DNA from 3 places in the Buttiauxella ferragutiae genome. Region 1 is predicted to be linked to each of the others. Evidence: predicted binding sites of a transcription regulator. Region 1 holds the regulator's gene; each other region holds the start of a gene.
What was found. Region 1 encodes CRP, which controls carbon source genes, mostly activating them, when cyclic AMP is high. Its sites were predicted from a motif close to ATGTGANNNNNNTCACAT; they were not measured.
Positions count from the first base shown of each region.

Region 2: MNO13_RS19150 (nucleoside-specific channel-forming protein Tsx) is a predicted target of CRP. The motif match lies at 5,587-5,604, and genes of this name have one in related genera.
Region 3: garD (galactarate dehydratase) is a predicted target of CRP. The motif match lies at 4,072-4,089, and genes of this name have one in related genera.

Region 1 is NZ_CP093332.1:387,364-394,309, forward strand. Features, by position in the region: gene argD (bifunctional acetylornithine/succinyldiaminopimelate transaminase) at 1-965, shown strand, start outside; gene MNO13_RS01685 (YccS/YhfK family putative transporter) at 969-3,053, opposite strand; gene crp (cAMP-activated global transcriptional regulator CRP) at 3,145-3,777, opposite strand; gene MNO13_RS01695 (OsmC family protein) at 4,091-4,495, shown strand; gene MNO13_RS01700 (phosphoribulokinase) at 4,513-5,397, opposite strand; gene MNO13_RS01705 (YheU family protein) at 5,571-5,789, opposite strand; gene MNO13_RS01710 (hydrolase) at 5,786-6,808, opposite strand; gene MNO13_RS01715 (LysE family translocator) at 6,870-6,946, shown strand, end outside.
Region 2 is NZ_CP093332.1:4,153,778-4,160,723, reverse strand. Features, by position in the region: gene yajC (preprotein translocase subunit YajC) at 1-252, shown strand, start outside; gene secD (protein translocase subunit SecD) at 280-2,127, shown strand; gene secF (protein translocase subunit SecF) at 2,138-3,109, shown strand; gene MNO13_RS19160 (VOC family protein) at 3,250-3,615, shown strand; gene MNO13_RS19155 (helix-turn-helix transcriptional regulator) at 3,688-4,404, shown strand; gene MNO13_RS19150 (nucleoside-specific channel-forming protein Tsx) at 4,441-5,334, opposite strand; gene MNO13_RS19145 (SadB/YajI family lipoprotein) at 6,220-6,780, opposite strand; gene nrdR (transcriptional regulator NrdR) at 6,932-6,946, shown strand, end outside.
Region 3 is NZ_CP093332.1:4,666,301-4,673,246, reverse strand. Features, by position in the region: gene MNO13_RS21545 (MFS transporter) at 1-1,282, opposite strand, end outside; gene MNO13_RS21540 (LysR family transcriptional regulator) at 1,404-2,333, shown strand; gene garD (galactarate dehydratase) at 2,422-3,993, opposite strand; gene MNO13_RS21530 (MFS transporter) at 4,342-5,673, shown strand; gene garL (2-dehydro-3-deoxyglucarate aldolase) at 5,711-6,481, shown strand; gene garR (2-hydroxy-3-oxopropionate reductase) at 6,509-6,946, shown strand, end outside.

The DNA.
Region 1 (6,946 bases):
CGTTGCGCCTCGGGCGTAAGCTGATTGATGCCACTTTTGCTGAGCGCGTGCTGTTTATGAACTCCGGCACCGAAGCGAATGAAACCGCCTTTAAACTGGCGCGTTATTACGCTTCTACACGCCATAGCCCTTACAAAACCAAAATTATCGCCTTCCATAACGCCTTCCACGGTCGCTCGCTGTTTACCGTTTCTGTTGGTGGCCAGCCAAAATATTCTGACGGATTTGGCCCGAAACCCGCCGATATTATCCATGTCCCGTTTAACGATTTACATGCAGTAAAAGCGGTGATGGACGATCACACCTGCGCGGTGGTGGTGGAGCCAATTCAGGGCGAGGGCGGCGTAACGGCGGCGACACCAGAATTCCTGCAAGGTTTGCGTGCCTTGTGCGATGAGCACAAAGCGTTGTTGGTATTCGATGAAGTTCAGTGCGGCATGGGGCGTATCGGCGAGTTGTTCGCGTATATGCATTACGGCGTGACGCCAGATATTTTGACCAGCGCTAAAGCGCTCGGCGGCGGTTTTCCGGTGAGTGTGATGCTGACGACGCAGGAAATAGCGTCTGCATTCCATGTCGGCACCCACGGTTCCACTTACGGCGGAAACCCGCTGGCGTGTGCGGTGGCAGGGGCAGCATTTGATGTTATCAACACGCCGGAAGTGTTGAATGGCGTTACGGAAAAACGCCAGCTGTTCGTCAAGCATTTGCAGCACATTGACGAGCAGTATGATGTGTTCAGCGATATTCGCGGTATGGGTTTGCTGATTGGCGCTGAGCTGAAACCGCAATACCAAGGCCGTGCACGTGAATTCCTGCATGCCGCTGCTCAGGAAGGGGTGATGGTGTTGAATGCCGGTCCTGATGTTATGCGCTTCGCGCCAGCCTTGATTGTTGAAAATGCCGATATTGATGAAGGTATGGCGCGCTTTGCAAAAGCAGTGGCGAAGATCGTTAACGGATAGTCGTTAATCCGACCGCCGCAATCGGTTCAGCCAGATACCATGATGTGGCCGCTGACGCCATGCAACCGAAGAAATAGTGTGCATGGTGCTGAGGTGGCCCAAAATCCGCTGTAAATGTTGTTCCATCGTGCTCAATGGCCCACTCGGAAGCCCTTCCAGTGGGTCAAGAATATTCGCATCCTGGGTTTCGCCAGGCCCATCATATTGCAGCCGCTGCTGGCATCGTTGCAGCGCAATTTCACACGACTGCAAATAGCGCTGGGCTAAATCCGGTGTCAGCATGTTGTGCTCGCGCGCAAGCGTAGTCATGGCGTTGATGTGCTCGACAATAAACTGGCTGTGCGTCACCCACAATTTCATATCTGCCAGGTAATGCGAGTTAAAACCGGGTTCCTGCATCGCCTGATTCAGTGAGTTAAACAGCGCATTATGGGCTTGATTGACCTTCATTCGTTGCCAGGCTAGCGGCGTGGGTTCGGGATCGTTGCTCAGAATCAGGCGAATCGCGTCCTGGTCTTTTTCAAGCGCGTCATGGGCGTTCTGGCGCAACAAACCGCTTTGCCACTGCGGCCACAGCCAAACCATGCCGCCGAAGGCAATCAAACAGCCGAGCAGAGTATCAATCAAGCGCGGGACGATAAATTGCTCGGCGCTGAGTGTGAGCAGTTGCAGGGTATATACCGCCGTCACGGTAAAACCAATCGTCGCCCAGCCATAGCTCTGGCGAATAAACAAATAGCTGACCAGCGTAATGACCAGCATCGCGGCCAGGGCAATGCTTTGTGGGAAGTGAAAGTGCAGGGCGATACCCGCAATCGCCAGGCCAGCAATGGTCCCTGCCGAACGGTGCAGAATGCGTACCCGCGTGGCGCCGTAGCCGTTTTGCGTAACGAACATCACCGTCATTAAAATCCAGTAGGGTTTCGGCAGATGTAAAAATGCCCCGAAAAGACTGGCGATGGTTAGCATTACGCCTAGTCGGGCGGCGTTGCGCAGGGCGGCAGATTTCAACGACAAATAGCTTTTCAGTGCTGCCCACAGCGGTAAACGGCGCTGCCGGTCTTCCATTAAATCACGGGCGTACAGAGGGCGTTGGATGCGCAGCACGCGGGCGATACGGCTGAAGTGATAATGACAAAACTGCCCAACCGGGTTGTCCGGATTCTGGCGAGCAATTTTCTCGAGGGCTTCAATTTGTTTCTCCATCGTAAAACGCTGTGGGTAACGATGGTAGAGAATGTCATCGGCCAACACGCGCAAGCGTGCCGCAATGGTCTGCGCATTCCAGCGAATAACCGCTTCTGCATGGCTTTTCGCGACAAGTTTTTGCACCTCGGCAGGCTGGTGCAAACTGACGGAGATGTGCTCTTGCAAATCTAACGCTATCTGAAAAGAGCGTAACAAATGTTTGTAACCGTTCTGCTGATTTGCCGACAGCATATGCAGCTGTTGGTAGCAGATGGTGATCAGGTCTACGGCTTTTTGCTGGCGAGCCAGCAGTGGAGGCAGCGCTGTTTCGGGATCAGCATGTTGTGTCAGCATGCCGTATTTGGCTTCACAGTACTCCGCCAATTGGCGATAGAGCAGGCTTAACGTTTCGCGCAGCGGCTGCTCACGCCACATCCAGAACCAAAACCAGTTAAAGACTCCGTACCAAATCGTGCCGGAGACATATAACACCATCGGCTTCCAGATAGGCATATTGCCGGCCATACTTAGCGTAAAGATGGCCGCAATCAGCGATGCCGGAAGCAAACGTGCGTGCAGGGCGCTGATTTCAGCGGTGACGCCTAACAAGAGCGCCATCACCATAAGAATGATGGGCAATGGGACCGCGGTGTAGAGCAGCAAAAGCTGCATGATTAAACTGCTGGTCGCAAAAAGAGTGCCGCCAACAATCAGGCGTTTAAAAAAACGCTTATGGGGTGTATCCAGACCAGCAATGTTGCAACAAGCGGGCACTAACGAGAAAAGCAGACCTAACTGCAAATTCCCCAGTAGTAAACCGATCCCCACAGGAAGGCACAGCACCAGCGTTTGCCGCAGTGCATAGTTAACTTCAGGGTGATAGATTAATCTTCTCCACATATGCTTGTCATACTTTGTGTTGCAGGTGTTTGGATTTTAAAGACAAAAAAAGGCGTGTCCATAAAGCAACACGCCTTTTTTGAAACGGAAATTAACGAGTGCCGTAAACGACGATCGTTTTGCCGTGAGCGGAGATCAGGTTCTGATCTTCCAGCATTTTCAAGATACGACCGACAGTTTCACGAGAACAACCGACGATCTGACCAATTTCCTGACGGGTAATTTTAATCTGCATACCGTCTGGGTGAGTCATTGCATCAGGCTGTTTTGCCAGGTTCAACAGTGTCTGCGCGATACGACCAGTCACATCGAGGAATGCCAGGTTACCGACTTTCTCAGAAGTGACTTGCAGACGACGAGCCATCTGGGAAGAAAGACGCATCAGAATGTCTGGGTTTACCTGGATCAGCTGGCGGAATTTTTTATAGGAAATTTCAGCCACTTCACAGGCAGATTTAGCACGGACCCAGGCACTACGTTCCTGGCCTTCTTCGAACAGCCCTAACTCACCAATAAAGTCGCCCTGATTCAGATAGGAGAGGATCATTTCCTTGCCCTCTTCATCTTTGATCAGAACAGCTACAGAGCCCTTGACGATGTAATACAGCGTCTCTGCTTTTTCACCCTGGTGGATCAGTGTGCTCTTCGATGGATACTTATGAATGTGGCAATGGGACAAGAACCATTCGAGAGTCGGGTCTGTTTGCGGTTTGCCAAGCACCATGCGCGGTTATCCTCTGTTTATAACTGGCTACCAACGACAGGACGCTAAACATCCTGTCTGGCGTTGCAAGTATTAGAATATTCCCCACTTTGGGGAGATGGCATGCAAGTCATTCTTGCTGCCTGTAATTAGTGACGTCCTTTGCATCTATGCATTACGTCAATGTATCAATGTAGCATCCGGATTGTTTTAGCATAGCTTTTGGCAGGTGTCTCCTATTGTCTCGTTTCAGCATGACGTAGGTCGCCTTCCGTTGCCAGTTTTGCTGCATCCGCGTACTCTGGAAGGTAATTTTTTCAATGGGAGAAGCAACATGCAGGCACGTGTGAAATGGGTTGAAGGGTTAACTTTCCTTGGTGAATCCGCTTCAGGACACCAGATTCTGATGGACGGTAATTCTGGCGATAAAGCACCGAGCCCGATGGAAATGGTACTGATGGCTGCCGGGGGTTGCAGTGCAATAGACGTGGTTTCTATTTTGCAAAAAGGCCGCTACGACGTCACCGACTGCGAAGTGAAATTGACCTCTGAGCGTCGCGAAGAAGCTCCTCGTCTTTTTACTCACATCAATCTGCATTTCATCGTGACAGGCAAAGAGCTAAAAGATAACGCGGTTTCCCGCGCGGTTGATTTATCTGCTGAGAAGTATTGCTCTGTTGCACTGATGCTGGAAAAAGCCGTAAATATCACGCACAGCTACGAAGTCATTGAAGGCTAGTGTGCAAAACAGGGCGGTTACTCGCCGCCCTGATTATTGATATTTCGTCCTTCCGCCAGACGCTTCACTAACGGCGTCATGATCAATTCCATCGCCAGCCCCATTTTGCCGCCCGGTACCACTATTGTATTGATGTGGGAAATGAATGAGCCTTGCAACATGGCGAGCAAGTACGGGAAATCGATGTCATCCAACCCGCGAAAATGAATCACCACAAAACTTTCATCCAGCGATGGAATTCCGCGTGCAGCAAACGGGTTAGAGGTATCGACAGTCGGGACACGCTGGAAGTTAATGTGCGTGCGTGAAAATTGTGGCGTGATGTAATTGATGTAGTCGTCCATTGAGCGCACCACTGAATCCATCACCGCTTCCCGGGAATGCCCACGTTCGCTGGTATCACGCACCAGTTTTTGAATCCATTCCAGGTTGACAATCGGCACTACGCCAACCAGCAAGTCGACGGCATTCGCCACATCGTGCTGTGGGGTGACGACTCCACCGTGCAATCCTTCATAGAACAACACATCGGTCGGTTCAGGCAGCGATTGCCACGGTGTAAACGTCCCAGGAATTTGGTTCCAGGGGACGGCTTCGTCATAGGTATGAAGATACTTACGCGATTTACCTTGCCCGGTTTTTCCGTACTCGATAAACGTTTGTTCCAGCAGGCCGAAGTCATTCGCTTCCGGACCGAAGTAACTGATATGGCGGCCTAAGTCGCGTGCTTTACGAATAGCCATATCCATTTCAGGACGCGTGAAACGATGGAAGCTGTCACCTTCAACTTCGGCAGCGCGCAGGTTGAGTTGCTGGAATATTTTGCGGAAGGCAAGGCTGGTGGTGGTCGTTCCCGCGCCGCTGGAACCTGTTACGGCAATAACCGGATGTTTGGCTGACATAAGGCAACAACTCCATGGGTAATCACAAGTTTGTGTTCGTAAGGGCTGGCCCTCACCCTAACCCTCTCCCCCTGGAGAGGAGACTGTCCGGATTTCTCTTTGGTTCTTCCCCTTCTCCCTCAGGGATAGGGCCGGGGTGAGTGTGGTTTTACTATGCAGTATAGAATAAACGCTTAGCCGCGAAGCTGCCCGCGAGCCATGATATTCACCGTTTCGTGAAGCTCCGACCATACCAGCACAGCCTCGCCACTTTGTAGCTGGCGCTTAACATCGGCCACTTTTTGCTCCAGCGAACGCTCTTGTTCACCATAATCGGTACCTTCACGTAATACAAAGGATTCAATCAGATTATCAAGCGTTTCGGGGGGGAGATCTTGCCAGGGAATCATCATAATGACGGGTCCAAAAATTTAGACAACCACTGCGGGATGCGTTGCTCGAGCCACATTTCCGGACGCCGTAGCGTGCCACCAACAAATCCAACATGCCCACCATAGCGCGTCAGTTGATACTCAATATTGGCAGGCAGTATCGCTGTGTCGGGGATCACATGGTGATCCATAAACGGGTCATCTTTAGCGTGAATGATTAACGTCGGCGTTTTGATTTGCGGCAGCAACGGCATGGCGCTGCATTGACGATAGTAGTCGATAGCATCTGCAAAGCCATGAATCTTCGAGGTGATCAAATCGTCAAACTCACGCAGACGACGCACTCCTTTAAGCTGGCGCATATCTACCGGGAGTGTGCCTGGATAGCTTCTGAGCTTACGTGCCGCATTTTTCTTCAGCAGATTCAACAGATAATGTTGGTAAACGCGCGAGAAACCTTTCTCGATATGCTTGCTACAATGCTCAAGCATTAGCGGGGCAGAAACCACTACACCTGCCTGTAGCGTACAATCTGCGCCTTGTTTTGCCATTAAACAGGCGAGCATGTTACCGCCGAGAGAAAACCCGACCGCCGCCGTGGGGGCTTTACCGTAACGTGTAGAGAGCCAGTTGAGGAAATAGCTGCCATCTTCGGTTTCGCCGGAGTGATAGATGCGTTTCATGCGATTCGGCACGCCGCTACAGCCACGGAAGTGCATCACCACACCCAACCAGCCTTGCTTACGCGCGGCATCAATTAACCCATGTGCATACGGGCTGTGCAGGCTTCCTTCAAGACCATGAAAAACGACTAACCGTGGTTTATGCGTTGCCTGGCGTGGGTCTTCACTCCATGCAAGATCAACAAAATCCCCATCCGGCATATCCAGACGCTGCCAGTGAGGTTTGAAATTGAGGCGGCGGCGAATTAAGCGTGGGAGCATGGTTTGCAGGTGCGGATTACTGACACCCTTTAACGGACGAAATTGTTCATCGTCTACGTGATTAAAATTCAATGCTGCGGGACTTGTCGTGGCCATATCACACTGTTAGTTTCATTTAGTTTGCTAATTAACTTACCGGGTGCGGATCACCCATTTCATGGAAACGCTTTTCTTCTCAATGCTTGGTTTTTTGTGGGTCGCGGCGATTACACCCGGCCCAAACAATATGTTGCT
Region 2 (6,946 bases), 1.5 Mb from region 1:
GTGGTATTTGGTCTGATCTTCTATTTCATGATCCTGCGCCCACAGCAAAAACGTACCAAAGAGCATAAAAAGTTGATGGACTCTATCTCTAAAGGGGATGAAGTGCTGACTACTGGTGGTCTGGTTGGTCGCGTAGTGAAAGTAGCTGAAACTGGCTATATCTCAATCGCGCTAAACGACACCACTGAAGTGGTTATCAAGCGTGATTTCGTAGCTGCCGTTCTGCCGAAAGGCACTATGAAGGCGCTGTAATTTTCGTTTTTCCCTAAGGGAACTACCGTGCTAAACCGCTATCCTTTGTGGAAGTACATCATGCTGATCGTCGTCTTTATCGTCGGTCTGCTATACGCACTTCCCAACCTATATGGTGAGGATCCGGCAGTTCAGATCACTGGCGCGCGCGGCGTCGCCGCCAGTGAACAAACGCTGATCCAGGTCCAGAACACCTTAAAAGCAGATAAAATCACCGCTAAGTCTGTGGCGCTATCCGAGGGTGCAATTCTTGCACGCTTTGACACCACTGATACGCAGCTGCGCGCTCGTGAAGCGCTGATGGGCGTATTAGGCGACAAATATGTCGTCGCACTTAACCTTGCTCCGGCTACTCCTCGCTGGTTATCCGCTATTTCCGCAGAACCAATGAAACTGGGTCTTGATCTGCGTGGTGGCGTGCACTTCCTGATGGAAGTCGACATGGATACCGCACTGAGCAAGTTGCAGGAACAAACCATTGATAACCTGCGTACTGACTTGCGCGAAAAGAGCATCGCTTACACCAACGTGCGTAAAGCCGATAACTATGGTGCTGATGTTGTCTTCCGTGACAGCAAAACGCGTGATGACGCTATCTCTTATTTATCTCCACGCCATCGTGACCTGGTGATTTCCGCTCAGGGCAGCAACGCATTGCGTGCTGTAATGACGGACGCTCGTCTGAGCGAAGCGCGTGAGTATGCTGTTCAGCAGAACATTAATATCCTGCGTAACCGTGTAAACCAACTGGGTGTGGCTGAACCTCTGGTACAACGCCAGGGTGCAGATCGTATCGTGGTTGAATTACCTGGTATTCAGGATACTGCGCGTGCGAAAGAAATTCTCGGCGCGACAGCAACACTTGAGTTCCGTTTGGTTAACACCAACGTGGATGCCACCGCTGCTGCCTCTGGCCGCGTGCCGGGTGACTCCGAAGTGAAAAATACCCGTGAAGGTCAACCGGTTGTCCTGTACAAGCGTGTGATTCTGACCGGTGACCATATCACTGACTCCACTTCGAGCACCGATGAATACAACCAGGCACAGGTGAATATTTCACTGGATAGTGCTGGCGGTAACATCATGTCTAACTTCACCAAGGACAACATCGGTAAACCGATGGCAACCCTGTTTGTGGAGTACAAAGACAGCGGTAAGAAAGATGCAACTGGTCGTTCAATTCTGGCGAAACAAGAAGAAGTTATCAACGTGGCAAACATTCAGTCGCGCTTAGGTAACAGCTTCCGTATCACCGGTATCAGCAACCCGAACGAAGCGCGTCAGCTCTCTTTGCTGCTGCGTGCGGGTGCATTGATCGCACCAATCCAAATTGTTGAAGAACGTACCATCGGTCCAACCCTTGGTATGGAAAACATCAAGCAAGGTCTGGAAGCGTGTCTGGCAGGTCTGGCAGTTTCAATCATCTTTATGCTGTTCTTCTATAAGAAGTTTGGTCTGATTGCGACTTCCGCATTGTTGGTAAACCTGGTGATGATTGTCGGGATTATGTCCCTGCTTCCAGGGGCAACGTTGACCATGCCGGGGATTGCGGGGATCGTGTTAACCCTTGCGGTAGCCGTCGATGCTAACGTACTGATAAACGAACGTATTAAGGAAGAACTTAGTAACGGGCGTTCGGTGCAACAGGCTATCCACGAAGGTTATCAGGGCGCGTTCAGCTCTATTTTCGATGCTAACATCACGACGCTTATCAAGGTCATCATCCTGTATGCCGTAGGCACCGGGGCAATTAAAGGCTTTGCGATCACGACCGGTATTGGTGTGGCGACGTCCATGTTTACCGCAATTGTCGGTACCCGTGCCATCGTAAACCTGTTGTACGGCGGCAAACGCATCAACAAGCTGTCTATCTGAGGAGTGCGTTGTGGCACAGGAATATACTGTTGAACAATTAAACTACGGCCGTAGAGTCCATGACTTTATGCGCTGGGATTTCTGGGCTTTCGGTATTTCCGGATTCCTGTTAATCCTTTCCGTCGTGATTATCGGGGTGAAAGGTTTTAACTGGGGTCTGGATTTCACCGGCGGTACCGTCATCGAAATCTCGCTGGAAAAACCAGCCGATTTGGACATGATGCGTAGTGCACTGGAGAAAGCTGGATTCCAGGATCCGTTGGTTCAGAATTTTGGTAGCAGCCGTGACATCATGGTGCGCATGCCACCTGCCCAAGGGGAAACCGGTGGTCAGGTGCTGGGTAGCCAGGTCGTTAAGGTCATTAACGAAGCAACCAGTCAGAATGCCGGTGTAAAACGTATTGAGTTCGTTGGCCCAAGCGTGGGTGCGGATCTGGCTCAGAATGGTGCTTTGGCGTTGTTAGCTGCGCTTATCTCCATTCTGGTATACGTCGGTTTCCGTTTTGAGTGGCGTCTGGCCGCCGGTGTGGTTATTGCGTTGATGCACGACGTCGTTATCACTCTGGGCGTGCTGTCGCTATTCCACATTGAGATTGACCTGACTATCGTCGCATCGTTGATGTCGGTTATCGGTTACTCGCTGAACGACAGTATCGTGGTATCGGACCGTATTCGTGAGAACTTCCGTAAGATTCGTCGCGGTACACCGTATGAAATCTTCAACGTTTCTTTGACGCAGACGCTGCATCGTACGTTGATCACTTCTGGTACTACCTTAGTCGTGATTCTGATGCTGTATCTCTTCGGTGGGGCAATGCTGAAAGGCTTCTCCCTGACGATGCTTATCGGTGTTTCTATCGGTACTGTTTCTTCCATTTACGTCGCGTCCGCGCTGGCGTTGAAGCTGGGCATGAAGCGCGAGCACATGTTGCAGCAGAAAGTGGAAAAAGAAGGTGCGGATCAGCCATCGATTCTGCCTTAACCTTTAGGGTTTTGCTGGAAGCTAAAACCGCAGCCATTGTGCTGCGGTTTTTTTTCGTCTGAGTAAAAGTCTCCTGACAGTATGCTGTCAGGAGGGGCTAGTTAGACTCAATGTTGAACATCATCATTGAGGAGTTAAACATGAGCACTATCATCAATTGGTTTGAAATCCCGGTACAGGATCTGGAACGTGCAACAGCATTTTATGAGGCTGTTTTCGCGACTGATTTTCATCGTGAAACGATGTCTGGAATGGAAATGGCCATCTTCCCACATACCAAGCCGAATCCCGGTGGAGCACTACTAAAATCTGATGCGTTTAAACCTTCTGCGCAAGGCACGGTGGTTTACCTGCATGCGCCTGATTTAAGCGCCATGCTTGAACGGGTGGCCAAGGCCGGAGGCGAATGTGTGTTCGGCCCGCAGGAATTACCGGATGACATTGGTACTTTTGCACTCATCACCGACAGCGAAGGGAATCGGGTTGGCTTACATCAACCGTCTTGAGTACGGATATACTGAACAGAAAACGCCTGCCGGTTATGCTGGCAGGCATCACATCGTTCACAAAAGAAACCTATGAGCCGAAGAGCGGATCGCCTTTTTCAAATAGTACAAATTCTGCGTGGACGTCGGTTGTCGACGGCGGCTCTGCTTGCCGAACGCCTCGAAGTATCCGAGCGTACTATCTACCGTGATATTCGTGATTTGTCCCTGTCTGGCGTTCCCATTGAGGGTGAAGCGGGCTGCGGTTATCGCTTATTACCCGGCTACGATTTGCCGCCGTTGATGTTCACCCCTGGTGAAGTGGAAGCGTTAGTTGCGGCGATACGTTTAGTGCAAACGTGGAGTGGTGAAACACTTGCGCAAGCGGCGGGCACAGCAGAGGAAAAGTTGCTTGGGGTACTGACGCCGCAGCGGCGAGTTGTTGCGGAGCGTTGCCGCATCATTTCGCCAGACTTTAACAAATACCCGCAGGTTAAGACCTGGTTTGATATTTTTCATCGTGCAATCGGGGAGTTACAGGTGCTTCATGTTTGTTATGAAGATGAGAAGGGGCGAACGTCGAACAGGAATGTCCATCCACTTGGGCTGACATTTTGGGGCGAGGTATGGCTGCTAGTCGCCTGGTGCGAAGTGCGTGAGGATTACCGCAGTTTTCGACTCGATCGCTGTGCATCGGTAGATCCAACAGGACGATACTTTTCAGAGCGGCCAGATCGTTCATTGGCCCATTTTATCCAATTGCAGCAAAGTGAAGGATGTTTGCCGGAAACAAAAAAGCCGATCGGCTAAGAGCAGATCGGCTTTTTCTAAAGCTTCAGACGGTTATCAGAAGTTGTACCCAACCACTAAGTAACCACCCCAACCGGTAGAGCGCACGTTGAAATCACCTTCACCGAAGTTCAGGCTGGCGTTATCTGCCCACTGACCACCGTTGTGCCAGTAACGGGCAACAACTGAGTAGTGCCAGTGATCGTAGTTTAGAGCCAGGACATGGCTGGAAGCGATAGAGTTGCTGGTACGCGCATGTTTGCCGTTATTGTCGATGAAGTTGTCATCGCCCAGATCTGAACCCCAGTCAAAGTTGGTGAAGCCGATGTAGCTCAGGTTACCACCCCACAGGCTGGTAATCGGTACAAAGTATTTCACTTTAAAACGGTAGCCATCCCACTGGTTTTCGTTGGATGCGCCATAGTTCTGCCACTGGTATTTCGCATACACGTTCAGAGACAGGCTCATTGGCAGACCGGTGTCGATATCGGTGCCCAGACCCATGTACCAGGTGTTTTGTTTGCTGGCATCGTTACCGTGCGCGCCCATATCATAGATATAGTTGTTGGCGATGTACCACTCTTTGAATGGGCCAAATGCCAGGCTGGTGCCGGTCAGCTTATCAATAGAGAAGCGCGGTTCGATCTCCATGAACATACGTGAACCGTCGTCCCAGATACCTTTGTCGTTGCCGTTACCCCAACCGAAAGTTTTTGGAATATCAATGTAGCCATAAAAATCTAACCAATCTTTTTTGGCAAATGCTTCATATTCCAGATACACGTCGTTAGTGATCTGTGGTCCAAAGCGGGTGTGGTAGCTGCCCACAACGTTGACACTTTGATGCCACCAGTCGGAAACATATTCGGAATTTTTTGTATCTTCGGCGTGAGCCGTGAAAGAACTTGAAAGCGCCAGGACGGTGCTAGCCGCCAAAATAATTTTTTTCATTTTATATGCCACTGTTTTTTACATGATTCCCGTGAGGGCAGGGAGCGAGTGATCACCTAAAGTCATCAACCATTCAGCTGGTTTCTTATTGACGCGCCTATTATAGAAATCCCTGCTCACAAAAATATGCTTCATTTCACATTATCGCTGCATGCGTAATCGATTGCGTTCACGTTTGCGCACATTAAAAACGGGCGAGATTTTACCTGTATCGCCAATTTAAGCAAACAGAAGCTAATTGGTTACAAGTTTATGTGATTAAGATCACTAGATTTAATGCTGTGATGAGAGGGTTTTTAACGCATAGCGTCCAGGTAGATGTAACAAAAATCGTAGATGTGACTGTGGGTTACCCCCCGCAAAGACCTGTCTCTTATATTCGGCACATCCCTGTGCCGAACCACTTCGTGGCCAACGCAAGCGTTGTTCAAAAATGTTCCTGACATTTTTGTCTGACGATCGCTCTCTTTCGCTGCTCCGGCAGCTCAACCCTGATTTATGGGGAACACCGGGGCAATTTATACCGGGAACAAGGTCAAAACCGGCTCGGTGCTGTCTTTAGCCTTTGACGTTGACCCTGGGTTCCGGCTTCAATCGCGCCATTTTTCACCCTTCAATCGGGGTCACGTGGTCGGGAACCACGTGAGTGAGCGATCGTCGGGAACGAGTCGCGAACGACCGCGAATGTTGGGTGAAAAACGGTGTTTACCGCTTGCGGCGATTGATTTGCCGGGAGTCTGGGTTCTTAGGGTGACGACGGTGGTCACCCTAAGACGTTCACCGGTTCAGTGGCTATATAAAACACTGAACACCGAGTGAACGGAATAGTCTCCCAACTCACTGAGATGTCACTAAGAGACGGCACAAGCGTGAGGGTTGTGGCTATTATTGCGCGGGCAATGCCTGTGAAGGGTCTACAGGCTGAATATCATGAATACGAACAAAACCTGGTTGATTAGGTGAAAGCCCGGAAAGCTGCAACGGAATACTGATATCACTCGGGGCTAATACACTCGCAGGTGCATTGAATTGCTGCGATTGCACGTTAACTTCCTGGTAGTTATCCGTGGTGCCTTGAATCTGCCCCCATTCGACTTTGCCGGTGAAAGCAGGCAGCGGATCGTTGGATTCACCTTTGATAATCAGCATGACGCGGCTACCGTTCGCTTCCTGGGTGATGCTGCTCAGTGACATTTGCAAATTGCCTATTTGGCTATTCAGGCGCGCTGGCGTTTTTGAACCGGGTAATAAATAGACGCCGGTTGTTGATTTGGCATTCAGCGCATTTTGCTGCGTAAGTTTGACGGTTTGGTCAGTGAGTTGTGTCATCTCTTTATTCAATGAACCCACTTCGCTCTTCATCTGGCGCACTTCAGTTTGTTGGGCACAAGCACTGAGACTCACCAGGCTGGTAACCAGGATAATTCTTAGGTAACTCTTTGTCATGAATAGTTTTTCCTTAAGGTTTTGTCCTGATTTAAGCGTAGCTGTTCGCCATTGAAAAGTCATATTTCGCGGGATGAGGCGGCGTTGCCTTTGTACTCCTGCCACTTCGCGGTAAACTATTGTTCATTTGAATAATCCTTCAGGACGCGCCATGCATTGCCCATTC
Region 3 (6,946 bases), 1.0 Mb from region 1:
AAAGCGACATAAACACGCCCACAAATGCCGCTCCGAGGCACTGGCCGAAGGTGCGCATTATTGCCAGCACGCCTGAAGCGTAGCCGCTGTTTTCGCGTGAGGCATTGGAGAGCATTTCTCGGTTGTTCGGGCTTTGGAAGCAGCCAAAACCGATTCCGCATAACAGGCTACGCAGGCAGATATCCCACGCCTGCGCGTGTTCCGGGAGCATCGTCAGCAATACCAGGCCAACCGCAAAAATGCTCAAGCCAATGGTGGAAATGATCGCCGCTGAATAGCGGTCGGCAAGACGCCCGGCATGGGGTGCAGCCAGAATAATGCCGATGGGCCACGGTGTGAAAAGCAGTGCCGAAACCAGCGCGCTGTAACCGTAGACGCTCTGGAACAGGAAGGGCAGTGCGATAAAGGTTATCCCCTGGCTGACAAAAGACGCTAAAGAAGTGAGCGCTGCCAGCGAGAATCGGGAAGAGGCAAACATCTTGAGCGGGAGCAGCGGTTTTGTGGCGCGGCGTTGAACCCAGATGAACGCCATTCCGGTGACAATTGCGATGCCACCGTAAATCAATGCGGTTATCAGGTCGCTATTTCCCTGATGTGTGAAGGCGTCGGCCGCCATCACCAGCGCACCTAATGCAACGGCGGATAAAACGGCTCCGGCAAAATCAAACGGTTCGCGTGTTAATGCCGGATTATGGGGAACCGCGCGCAGAGTGAGTATCACAGCCATGATTCCCAACGGAATATTTATCGCAAACAGCCATTGCCAACTCAATGCCGAAAGTAAGGTTCCACCCAGAATAGGCGCGATGGCGGTGCTGGTGCCAATCAGTAATGCGTTCAGGCCGAGGATGCGTCCGAGCAGGCGGTTGGGGAAAACCGAGCGCAGGATTGCCGGGCCAATGCTTAAGGTCGCGGCACCGCCGATACCTTGTAATACGCGCATAATGACCAGCATTTCCAGTGATGACGACAGCGCACAACCGACGGATGCCAGAGTAAAAACGCTGAGTCCGAAGGTGAAGATGGCACGGAACCCAAGACGGCTGGAAAGTGCCGCAAAGATCGCCAGCGTCATCGCTGCGGATAACAAATAGCCGTTCACCACCCAAACGGTGGCAGACACTGATGCGCCTAATGAGCATGCGATTTGTGGTAGCGCGATGTTGATCATCGAGCCATCGAAAACGACCATCGCTGCCATAGTCATCACTGCTACCATTGCTAAGCCGCGCTCGCGGCCTGGTAATCCTTCATCGCCGGGTTGATCGGTAAATAACGCCATCGGTTATAGTTCTCTTTCGCAGGTTGATGGCGAAAATATAGCGGTGCCTGAGATGTGGCGGAAGACGCAGCATTTGCATTAATAACCTGCACCAAACGCCTTCTCTGGTTACTATGACTTTATGAATGAACCCGATCTGAACTTACTGATTGCTTTAGATGTGCTTCTGGCGGAAGGAAGTGTGGCGAGTGCTGCGCGCCGTCTGGGGTTAAGCGCCTCGGCGATGAGCCGCACATTAAGTCGGCTTCGTGCCACTACGGGTGACCCTCTGCTGGTGCGCGCCGGGCGTAACATGGTGCTGACACCTTATGCCGAGGAGATCCGTGAGCGCACGCAAAATGCGGTGTTTGAAGCGCGGGCGATACTGCGCCCGTGTTCAAGCGCGCTCAATCTTGCCACGCTTGAGCGCAGTTTTACTCTGCGAACGAACGCCGGGTTTATCGAGATTTTTGGTGCCGCATTGATTGCCGCGGCTGCTGCTGTCGCGCCTTTAGCGCAACTGCGTTTTATGCCCAAACCGGAGAAAACAGCGAAGTATTTGCGTGAAGGTTTGATTGACCTTGAGGTCGGCGTGCTCGGTGAGATGGGGCCGGAAATACGGCTCACCACGCTGTATCGCGATAAGTTTGTTGGTGTGGTCAGGAAAGGGCATTCGCTGGAACAGTATGGGGAAATAACGGCTGCGAAGTATGCCGCGTTGGGGCATGTGGTGGTTTCCCGCCATGAACGTGGAACCGGCCCAGTGGATGTATTGCTGGCTGAGCTTAATTTAGAACGCAAGATTGTGGCAATGGTGCCGGGCTTCCCTGCGGCGCTGGCGGTGGCTCAAGCGTCTGATTTGGTGGCGTTGGTTCCGGCGACGTTTTTGTTAAATCAACCAGGATTGAATGGGAACTCAGGGGAAGCGAGATTGTTTGTTTTTGAGCTGCCGGTGAAAACCAATGAGATTACGGTGTCGTTGATGTGGCATCCACGTTCGGAAGCCGACCTCGCGCATCAATGGTTGCGGCAGTTGGTGTTGAAGGTTTGTCGCCAGAAATTGCCGGGATGAGGCTGGTGTTGGATGGCGCTGCGCTTATCCAACCTACAAAATCGGTAGGGCGGATAAGCGTTGGCGTCATCCGCCATTTTTCAAAAAATCAGGTCACTGGCGCTGGGTTAAACACCGCCAAAGCATTGTGCAGCCCCCACTGATCCGAGAAGGTTTTCTTGCGTCCACTCGCGACATCAAGAATAAATTTGAACAATTCCCAGCCGACATCCTCAATGGTCGCTTCGCCCGTGGCGATAGTACCGGCGTTGATATCCATTAAGTCGTACCAACGGTTTGCCAGGGCGGTACGGGTGGCCATTTTAATCACCGGAACCGCAAGCAAGCCGTATGGTGTGCCGCGACCGGTGGTGAACACTTGCACCGTAATGCCCGATGCGACCTGTTGCGTGCCGCAGACGAAATCACTGGCCGGTGTTGCCGCGAAAATGAGGCCGCGTTTGGTTGGGCGTTGCCCTGGAGAAAGCACTTCAACAATCGCGCTTTGCCCTGATTTGGCAATAGAACCGAGCGCTTTTTCCACTACGTTTGCCAGGCCACCTTTTTTGTTGCCCGGCGATGGGTTAGCGCTGCGGTCGGTTTTACCCATATCGAGATAGTTGTCGTACCATTCCATCTCTTCAAGCAGGCGTTTGCCGACTTCTTCATTGATGGCGCGTGGGGTTAACAGGTGAATGGCGTCGCGCACTTCGGTGACTTCAGAGAACATCACCGTGCCGCCGCAGCGTACTAACAAGTCAGAGGCAAAACCTACTGCCGGGTTAGCCGTCACGCCTGAGAATGCATCGCTACCGCCGCACTGCATACCGACAACCAGATCTGACGCCGGGCAGGTTTCGCGCTGGCGTTTGTTCAGATTGGCAAGATGGCGCTCGGCGACTGTTAAAATATCGTCGACCATCGATTTAAAGCCGACGTGGTGTTCGTCTTGCAGGCGCACGATGCTGGCATCGCCGACATTAATCGACTGAACGTCATCTGTGCCTTCCAGCAGACGCTCTGGCTGCAATTTCTCGCAGCCGAGGCCAATCACCATAATTTCGCCGCCAAAGTTCGGGTTCAGGGAAATGTTATGGATGGTGCGAATTGGAATGACTGCCGCAGGGGCGTTGATCGCCACGCCACAGCCATAAAGGTGGTTCAGGCCGACCACGCCATCAACATTCGGGTAGCGCGGTAGCAAATCACGTTCAATAATTTTGATGACATAATCCACCACGCCAGCAACGCAATGGACGCTGGTGGTGATGCCAAGCAGGTTCTTGGTACCGACACTGCCGTCCGCATTGCAATAACCTTCAAAGGTATAACCTTCCAGCGGCGGCAAAGGTTCCGGTACTTTGGTCGCTAATGGCAGCGTGTGGAGTGGTGGCGCTTTTGGTAATTCCACCAGTGATTCGTCAATCCAGCTACCGCGTGGAATATCACGCACCGCGTAACCGATCACTTCACCATAACGGACGATTTCACCGTGTGCGGGAATATCAATCAGTGCAGCTTTATGGCCTTGCGGGATATGTTCGATTAATTCCAGACCATCCGGGAAACGCGTACCGGCTTTCAGGCCGTTATCATTAACAATAATAGCGACATTATCTGTCTCATGAACTTTTATATAAAAGGAGCCAGGGGGTTGTTGTTTAATTTCTATATTTGACATTGTCGCTATTCTCCAGAATTTTTCTAATCGTGACTTCTCACAAGCTAAATAAAGAATGTCAGTCCGTGAGGAATAAAAATGTGAGCGAGATCACTTTATATTGTGACGCCTAATCTGGAGGGGTGGGCAATCAATGAAATTGTGCAATACCCCCCACAAACATGTGCATAGGGTTAACTATTTATTGTTTTTAATGTCATTAATTGGGCGGATGCCTAATGTCCATTGAGTTACTGGTGGCTATACTGTGTTGCATATATTAAGCAGTGCCATCCCGAAATATAATTTATTAATATCTTATTAAATAAAAATCCTTGAATAAAGTACCCGCAACAGAGGATGTGAAAAATGATTTTGGATACAGCCATTGAGTCTAAAAAAGGTAAGCATACGCGATACCTAATATTATTAATTATCTTTATTGTGACGACGATTAACTATGCGGATCGCGCCACACTTTCTATTGCAGGTACTGAAGTTGCTAAAGAATTACAACTCAGTGCAATCTCAATGGGTTATATTTTCTCAGCATTTGGCTGGGCTTACCTGCTGATGCAAATCCCTGGTGGCTGGTTGCTTGACCGCTACGGTTCGAAGAAAGTCTACACTTACAGCCTGTTCTTCTGGTCGCTGTTTACCTTTATGCAGGGCTTTGTCGACATGGTACCGCTGGCGTATGCGGGTATCTCCATGTTTATCATGCGCTTTATGCTCGGTTTCTCTGAAGCACCGTCTTTCCCGGCGAACGCCCGTATTGTGGCGGCTTGGTTCCCCACCAAAGAACGCGGCACCGCATCTGCGATTTTTAACTCTGCACAGTATTTCTCGCTGGCGTTGTTCTCTCCATTACTCGGTTGGTTGACCTTTGCCTGGGGCTGGGAACACGTGTTTACCGTAATGGGCGGTATCGGTTTTGTGCTGACTTTCCTGTGGGTGAAGTTTATCCATAACCCGACTGACCACCCGCGTATGTCAAAAGAAGAACTGGATTACATCACTAAAGGCGGCGCAGTGGTCGATATGGACCACAAAAAACCAGGTGCCGTGGTTGAGGGGCCAAAACTTCATTACATCAAACAATTACTGACTAACCGCATGATGCTGGGCGTGTTCTTCGGTCAGTACTTTATCAACACCATTACCTGGTTCTTCCTGACCTGGTTCCCGATTTACCTGGTGCAAGATAAAGGTATGTCGATTCTGAAAGTGGGGATGGTGGCTTCTATTCCGGCTCTGTGTGGCTTCGCTGGCGGGGTGTTGGGCGGCGTATTCTCAGATTCGTTAATCAAACGCGGTTACTCACTGACTGTTGCTCGTAAGATACCGATTGTGCTCGGAATGTTGCTGGCTTCCACCATCATTCTTTGTAACTACACCGACAGTACCGCGCTGGTTATCGCGCTGATGGCATTCGCTTTCTTCGGTAAAGGTTTTGGTGCCCTGGGCTGGCCGGTTATTGCCGACACGGCTCCAAAAGAGATGGTCGGTCTGTGTGGTGCGGTCTTTAACGTGTTCGGTAACGTGGCTTCTATCGTGACACCACTGGTGATTGGTTACCTGGTTTCTGAGCTTCACTCCTTCAATGCGGCGCTGATCTTTGTTGGCTGCTCGGCGCTGATGGCAATGGTTTGTTATCTGTTCGTAGTTGGCGACATTAAACGTATGGAATTGCAGAAGTAATTCTCTCAACAGATAACTGAATAAATAAGGGCAACAGATGAATAACAACGTTTTCCCCAACAAATTCAAAGCGGCACTGGCAGCACATCAGACGCAAATCGGTTGCTGGTCTGCACTGGCAAACCCTATCAGTACTGAAGTGCTGGGGCTGGCAGGGTTCGACTGGATTGTGCTGGATGGCGAACATGCGCCAAACGACATCACCACTTTTATCCCGCAACTGATGGCGTTAAAGGGTAGCGAAAGTGCGGCGGTGGTTCGTGCACCAACTAACGATCCGGTGGTTATCAAGCGCTTGCTGGATATTGGTTTCTACAACTTCTTGATTCCGTTTGTGGAAACCCAGCCGGAAGCGGCGCTGGCGGTGTCTTCAACCCGCTATCCACCGGAAGGGATTCGCGGCGTGTCTGTTTCGCATCGCGCCAATATGTTTGGCACCGTGCCGGACTACTTCGCACAGTCCAACAAGAACATCACGATTCTGGTGCAAATCGAAAGCCAGCAGGGAGTGGATAACGTTGATGCGATTGCCGCGACTGACGGCGTGGACGGCATTTTTGTCGGGCCAAGTGATTTGGCGGCGGCGTTGGGCCATTTGGGTAATGCCTCGCATCCGGAAGTGCAACATTGCATCCAACACATCTTTGCTCGTGCTAAAGCGCACGGTAAACCGGCCGGGATTCTGGCACCCGTTGAAGCGGATGCGCGCCGTTATCTGGAATGGGGCGCCACCTTTGTGGCCGTTGGCAGCGATTTAGGCTGCTTCCGCTCTGCAACGCAGAAACTCGCTGATTCTTTTAAAAAATAACCACCATTTAAAGAGAGAGACTGAATTATGACACTGAAAGTTGGGTTTATTGGCCTGGGTATCATGGGCAAACCAATGAGTAAAAACCTCATCAAAGCTGGTTATTCGCTGGTGGTTGCCGACCGTAATCCAGAGGTTATTGCTGAAATTATTGCGGCGGGTGCCGAAACCGCAGCCACGCCTAAAGATATTGCCGAGCAGTGTGATGTGATCATCACCATGCTGCCTAACTCCCCGCATGTGAAAGAAGTGGCACTGGGTGCGAACGGTATTATTGAAGGGGCAAAACCGGGCACTGTGGTTATCGATATGAGTTCTATCGCGCCACTGGCAAGCCGTGAAATCAGCGAAGCGCTGAAAGCCAAAGGTATCGACATGCTGGATGCACCGGTCAGCGGTGGCGAGCCAAAAGCTATCGAAGGTACGTTGTCTGTGATGGTTGGCGGCGACAAAGCGATTTTCGAC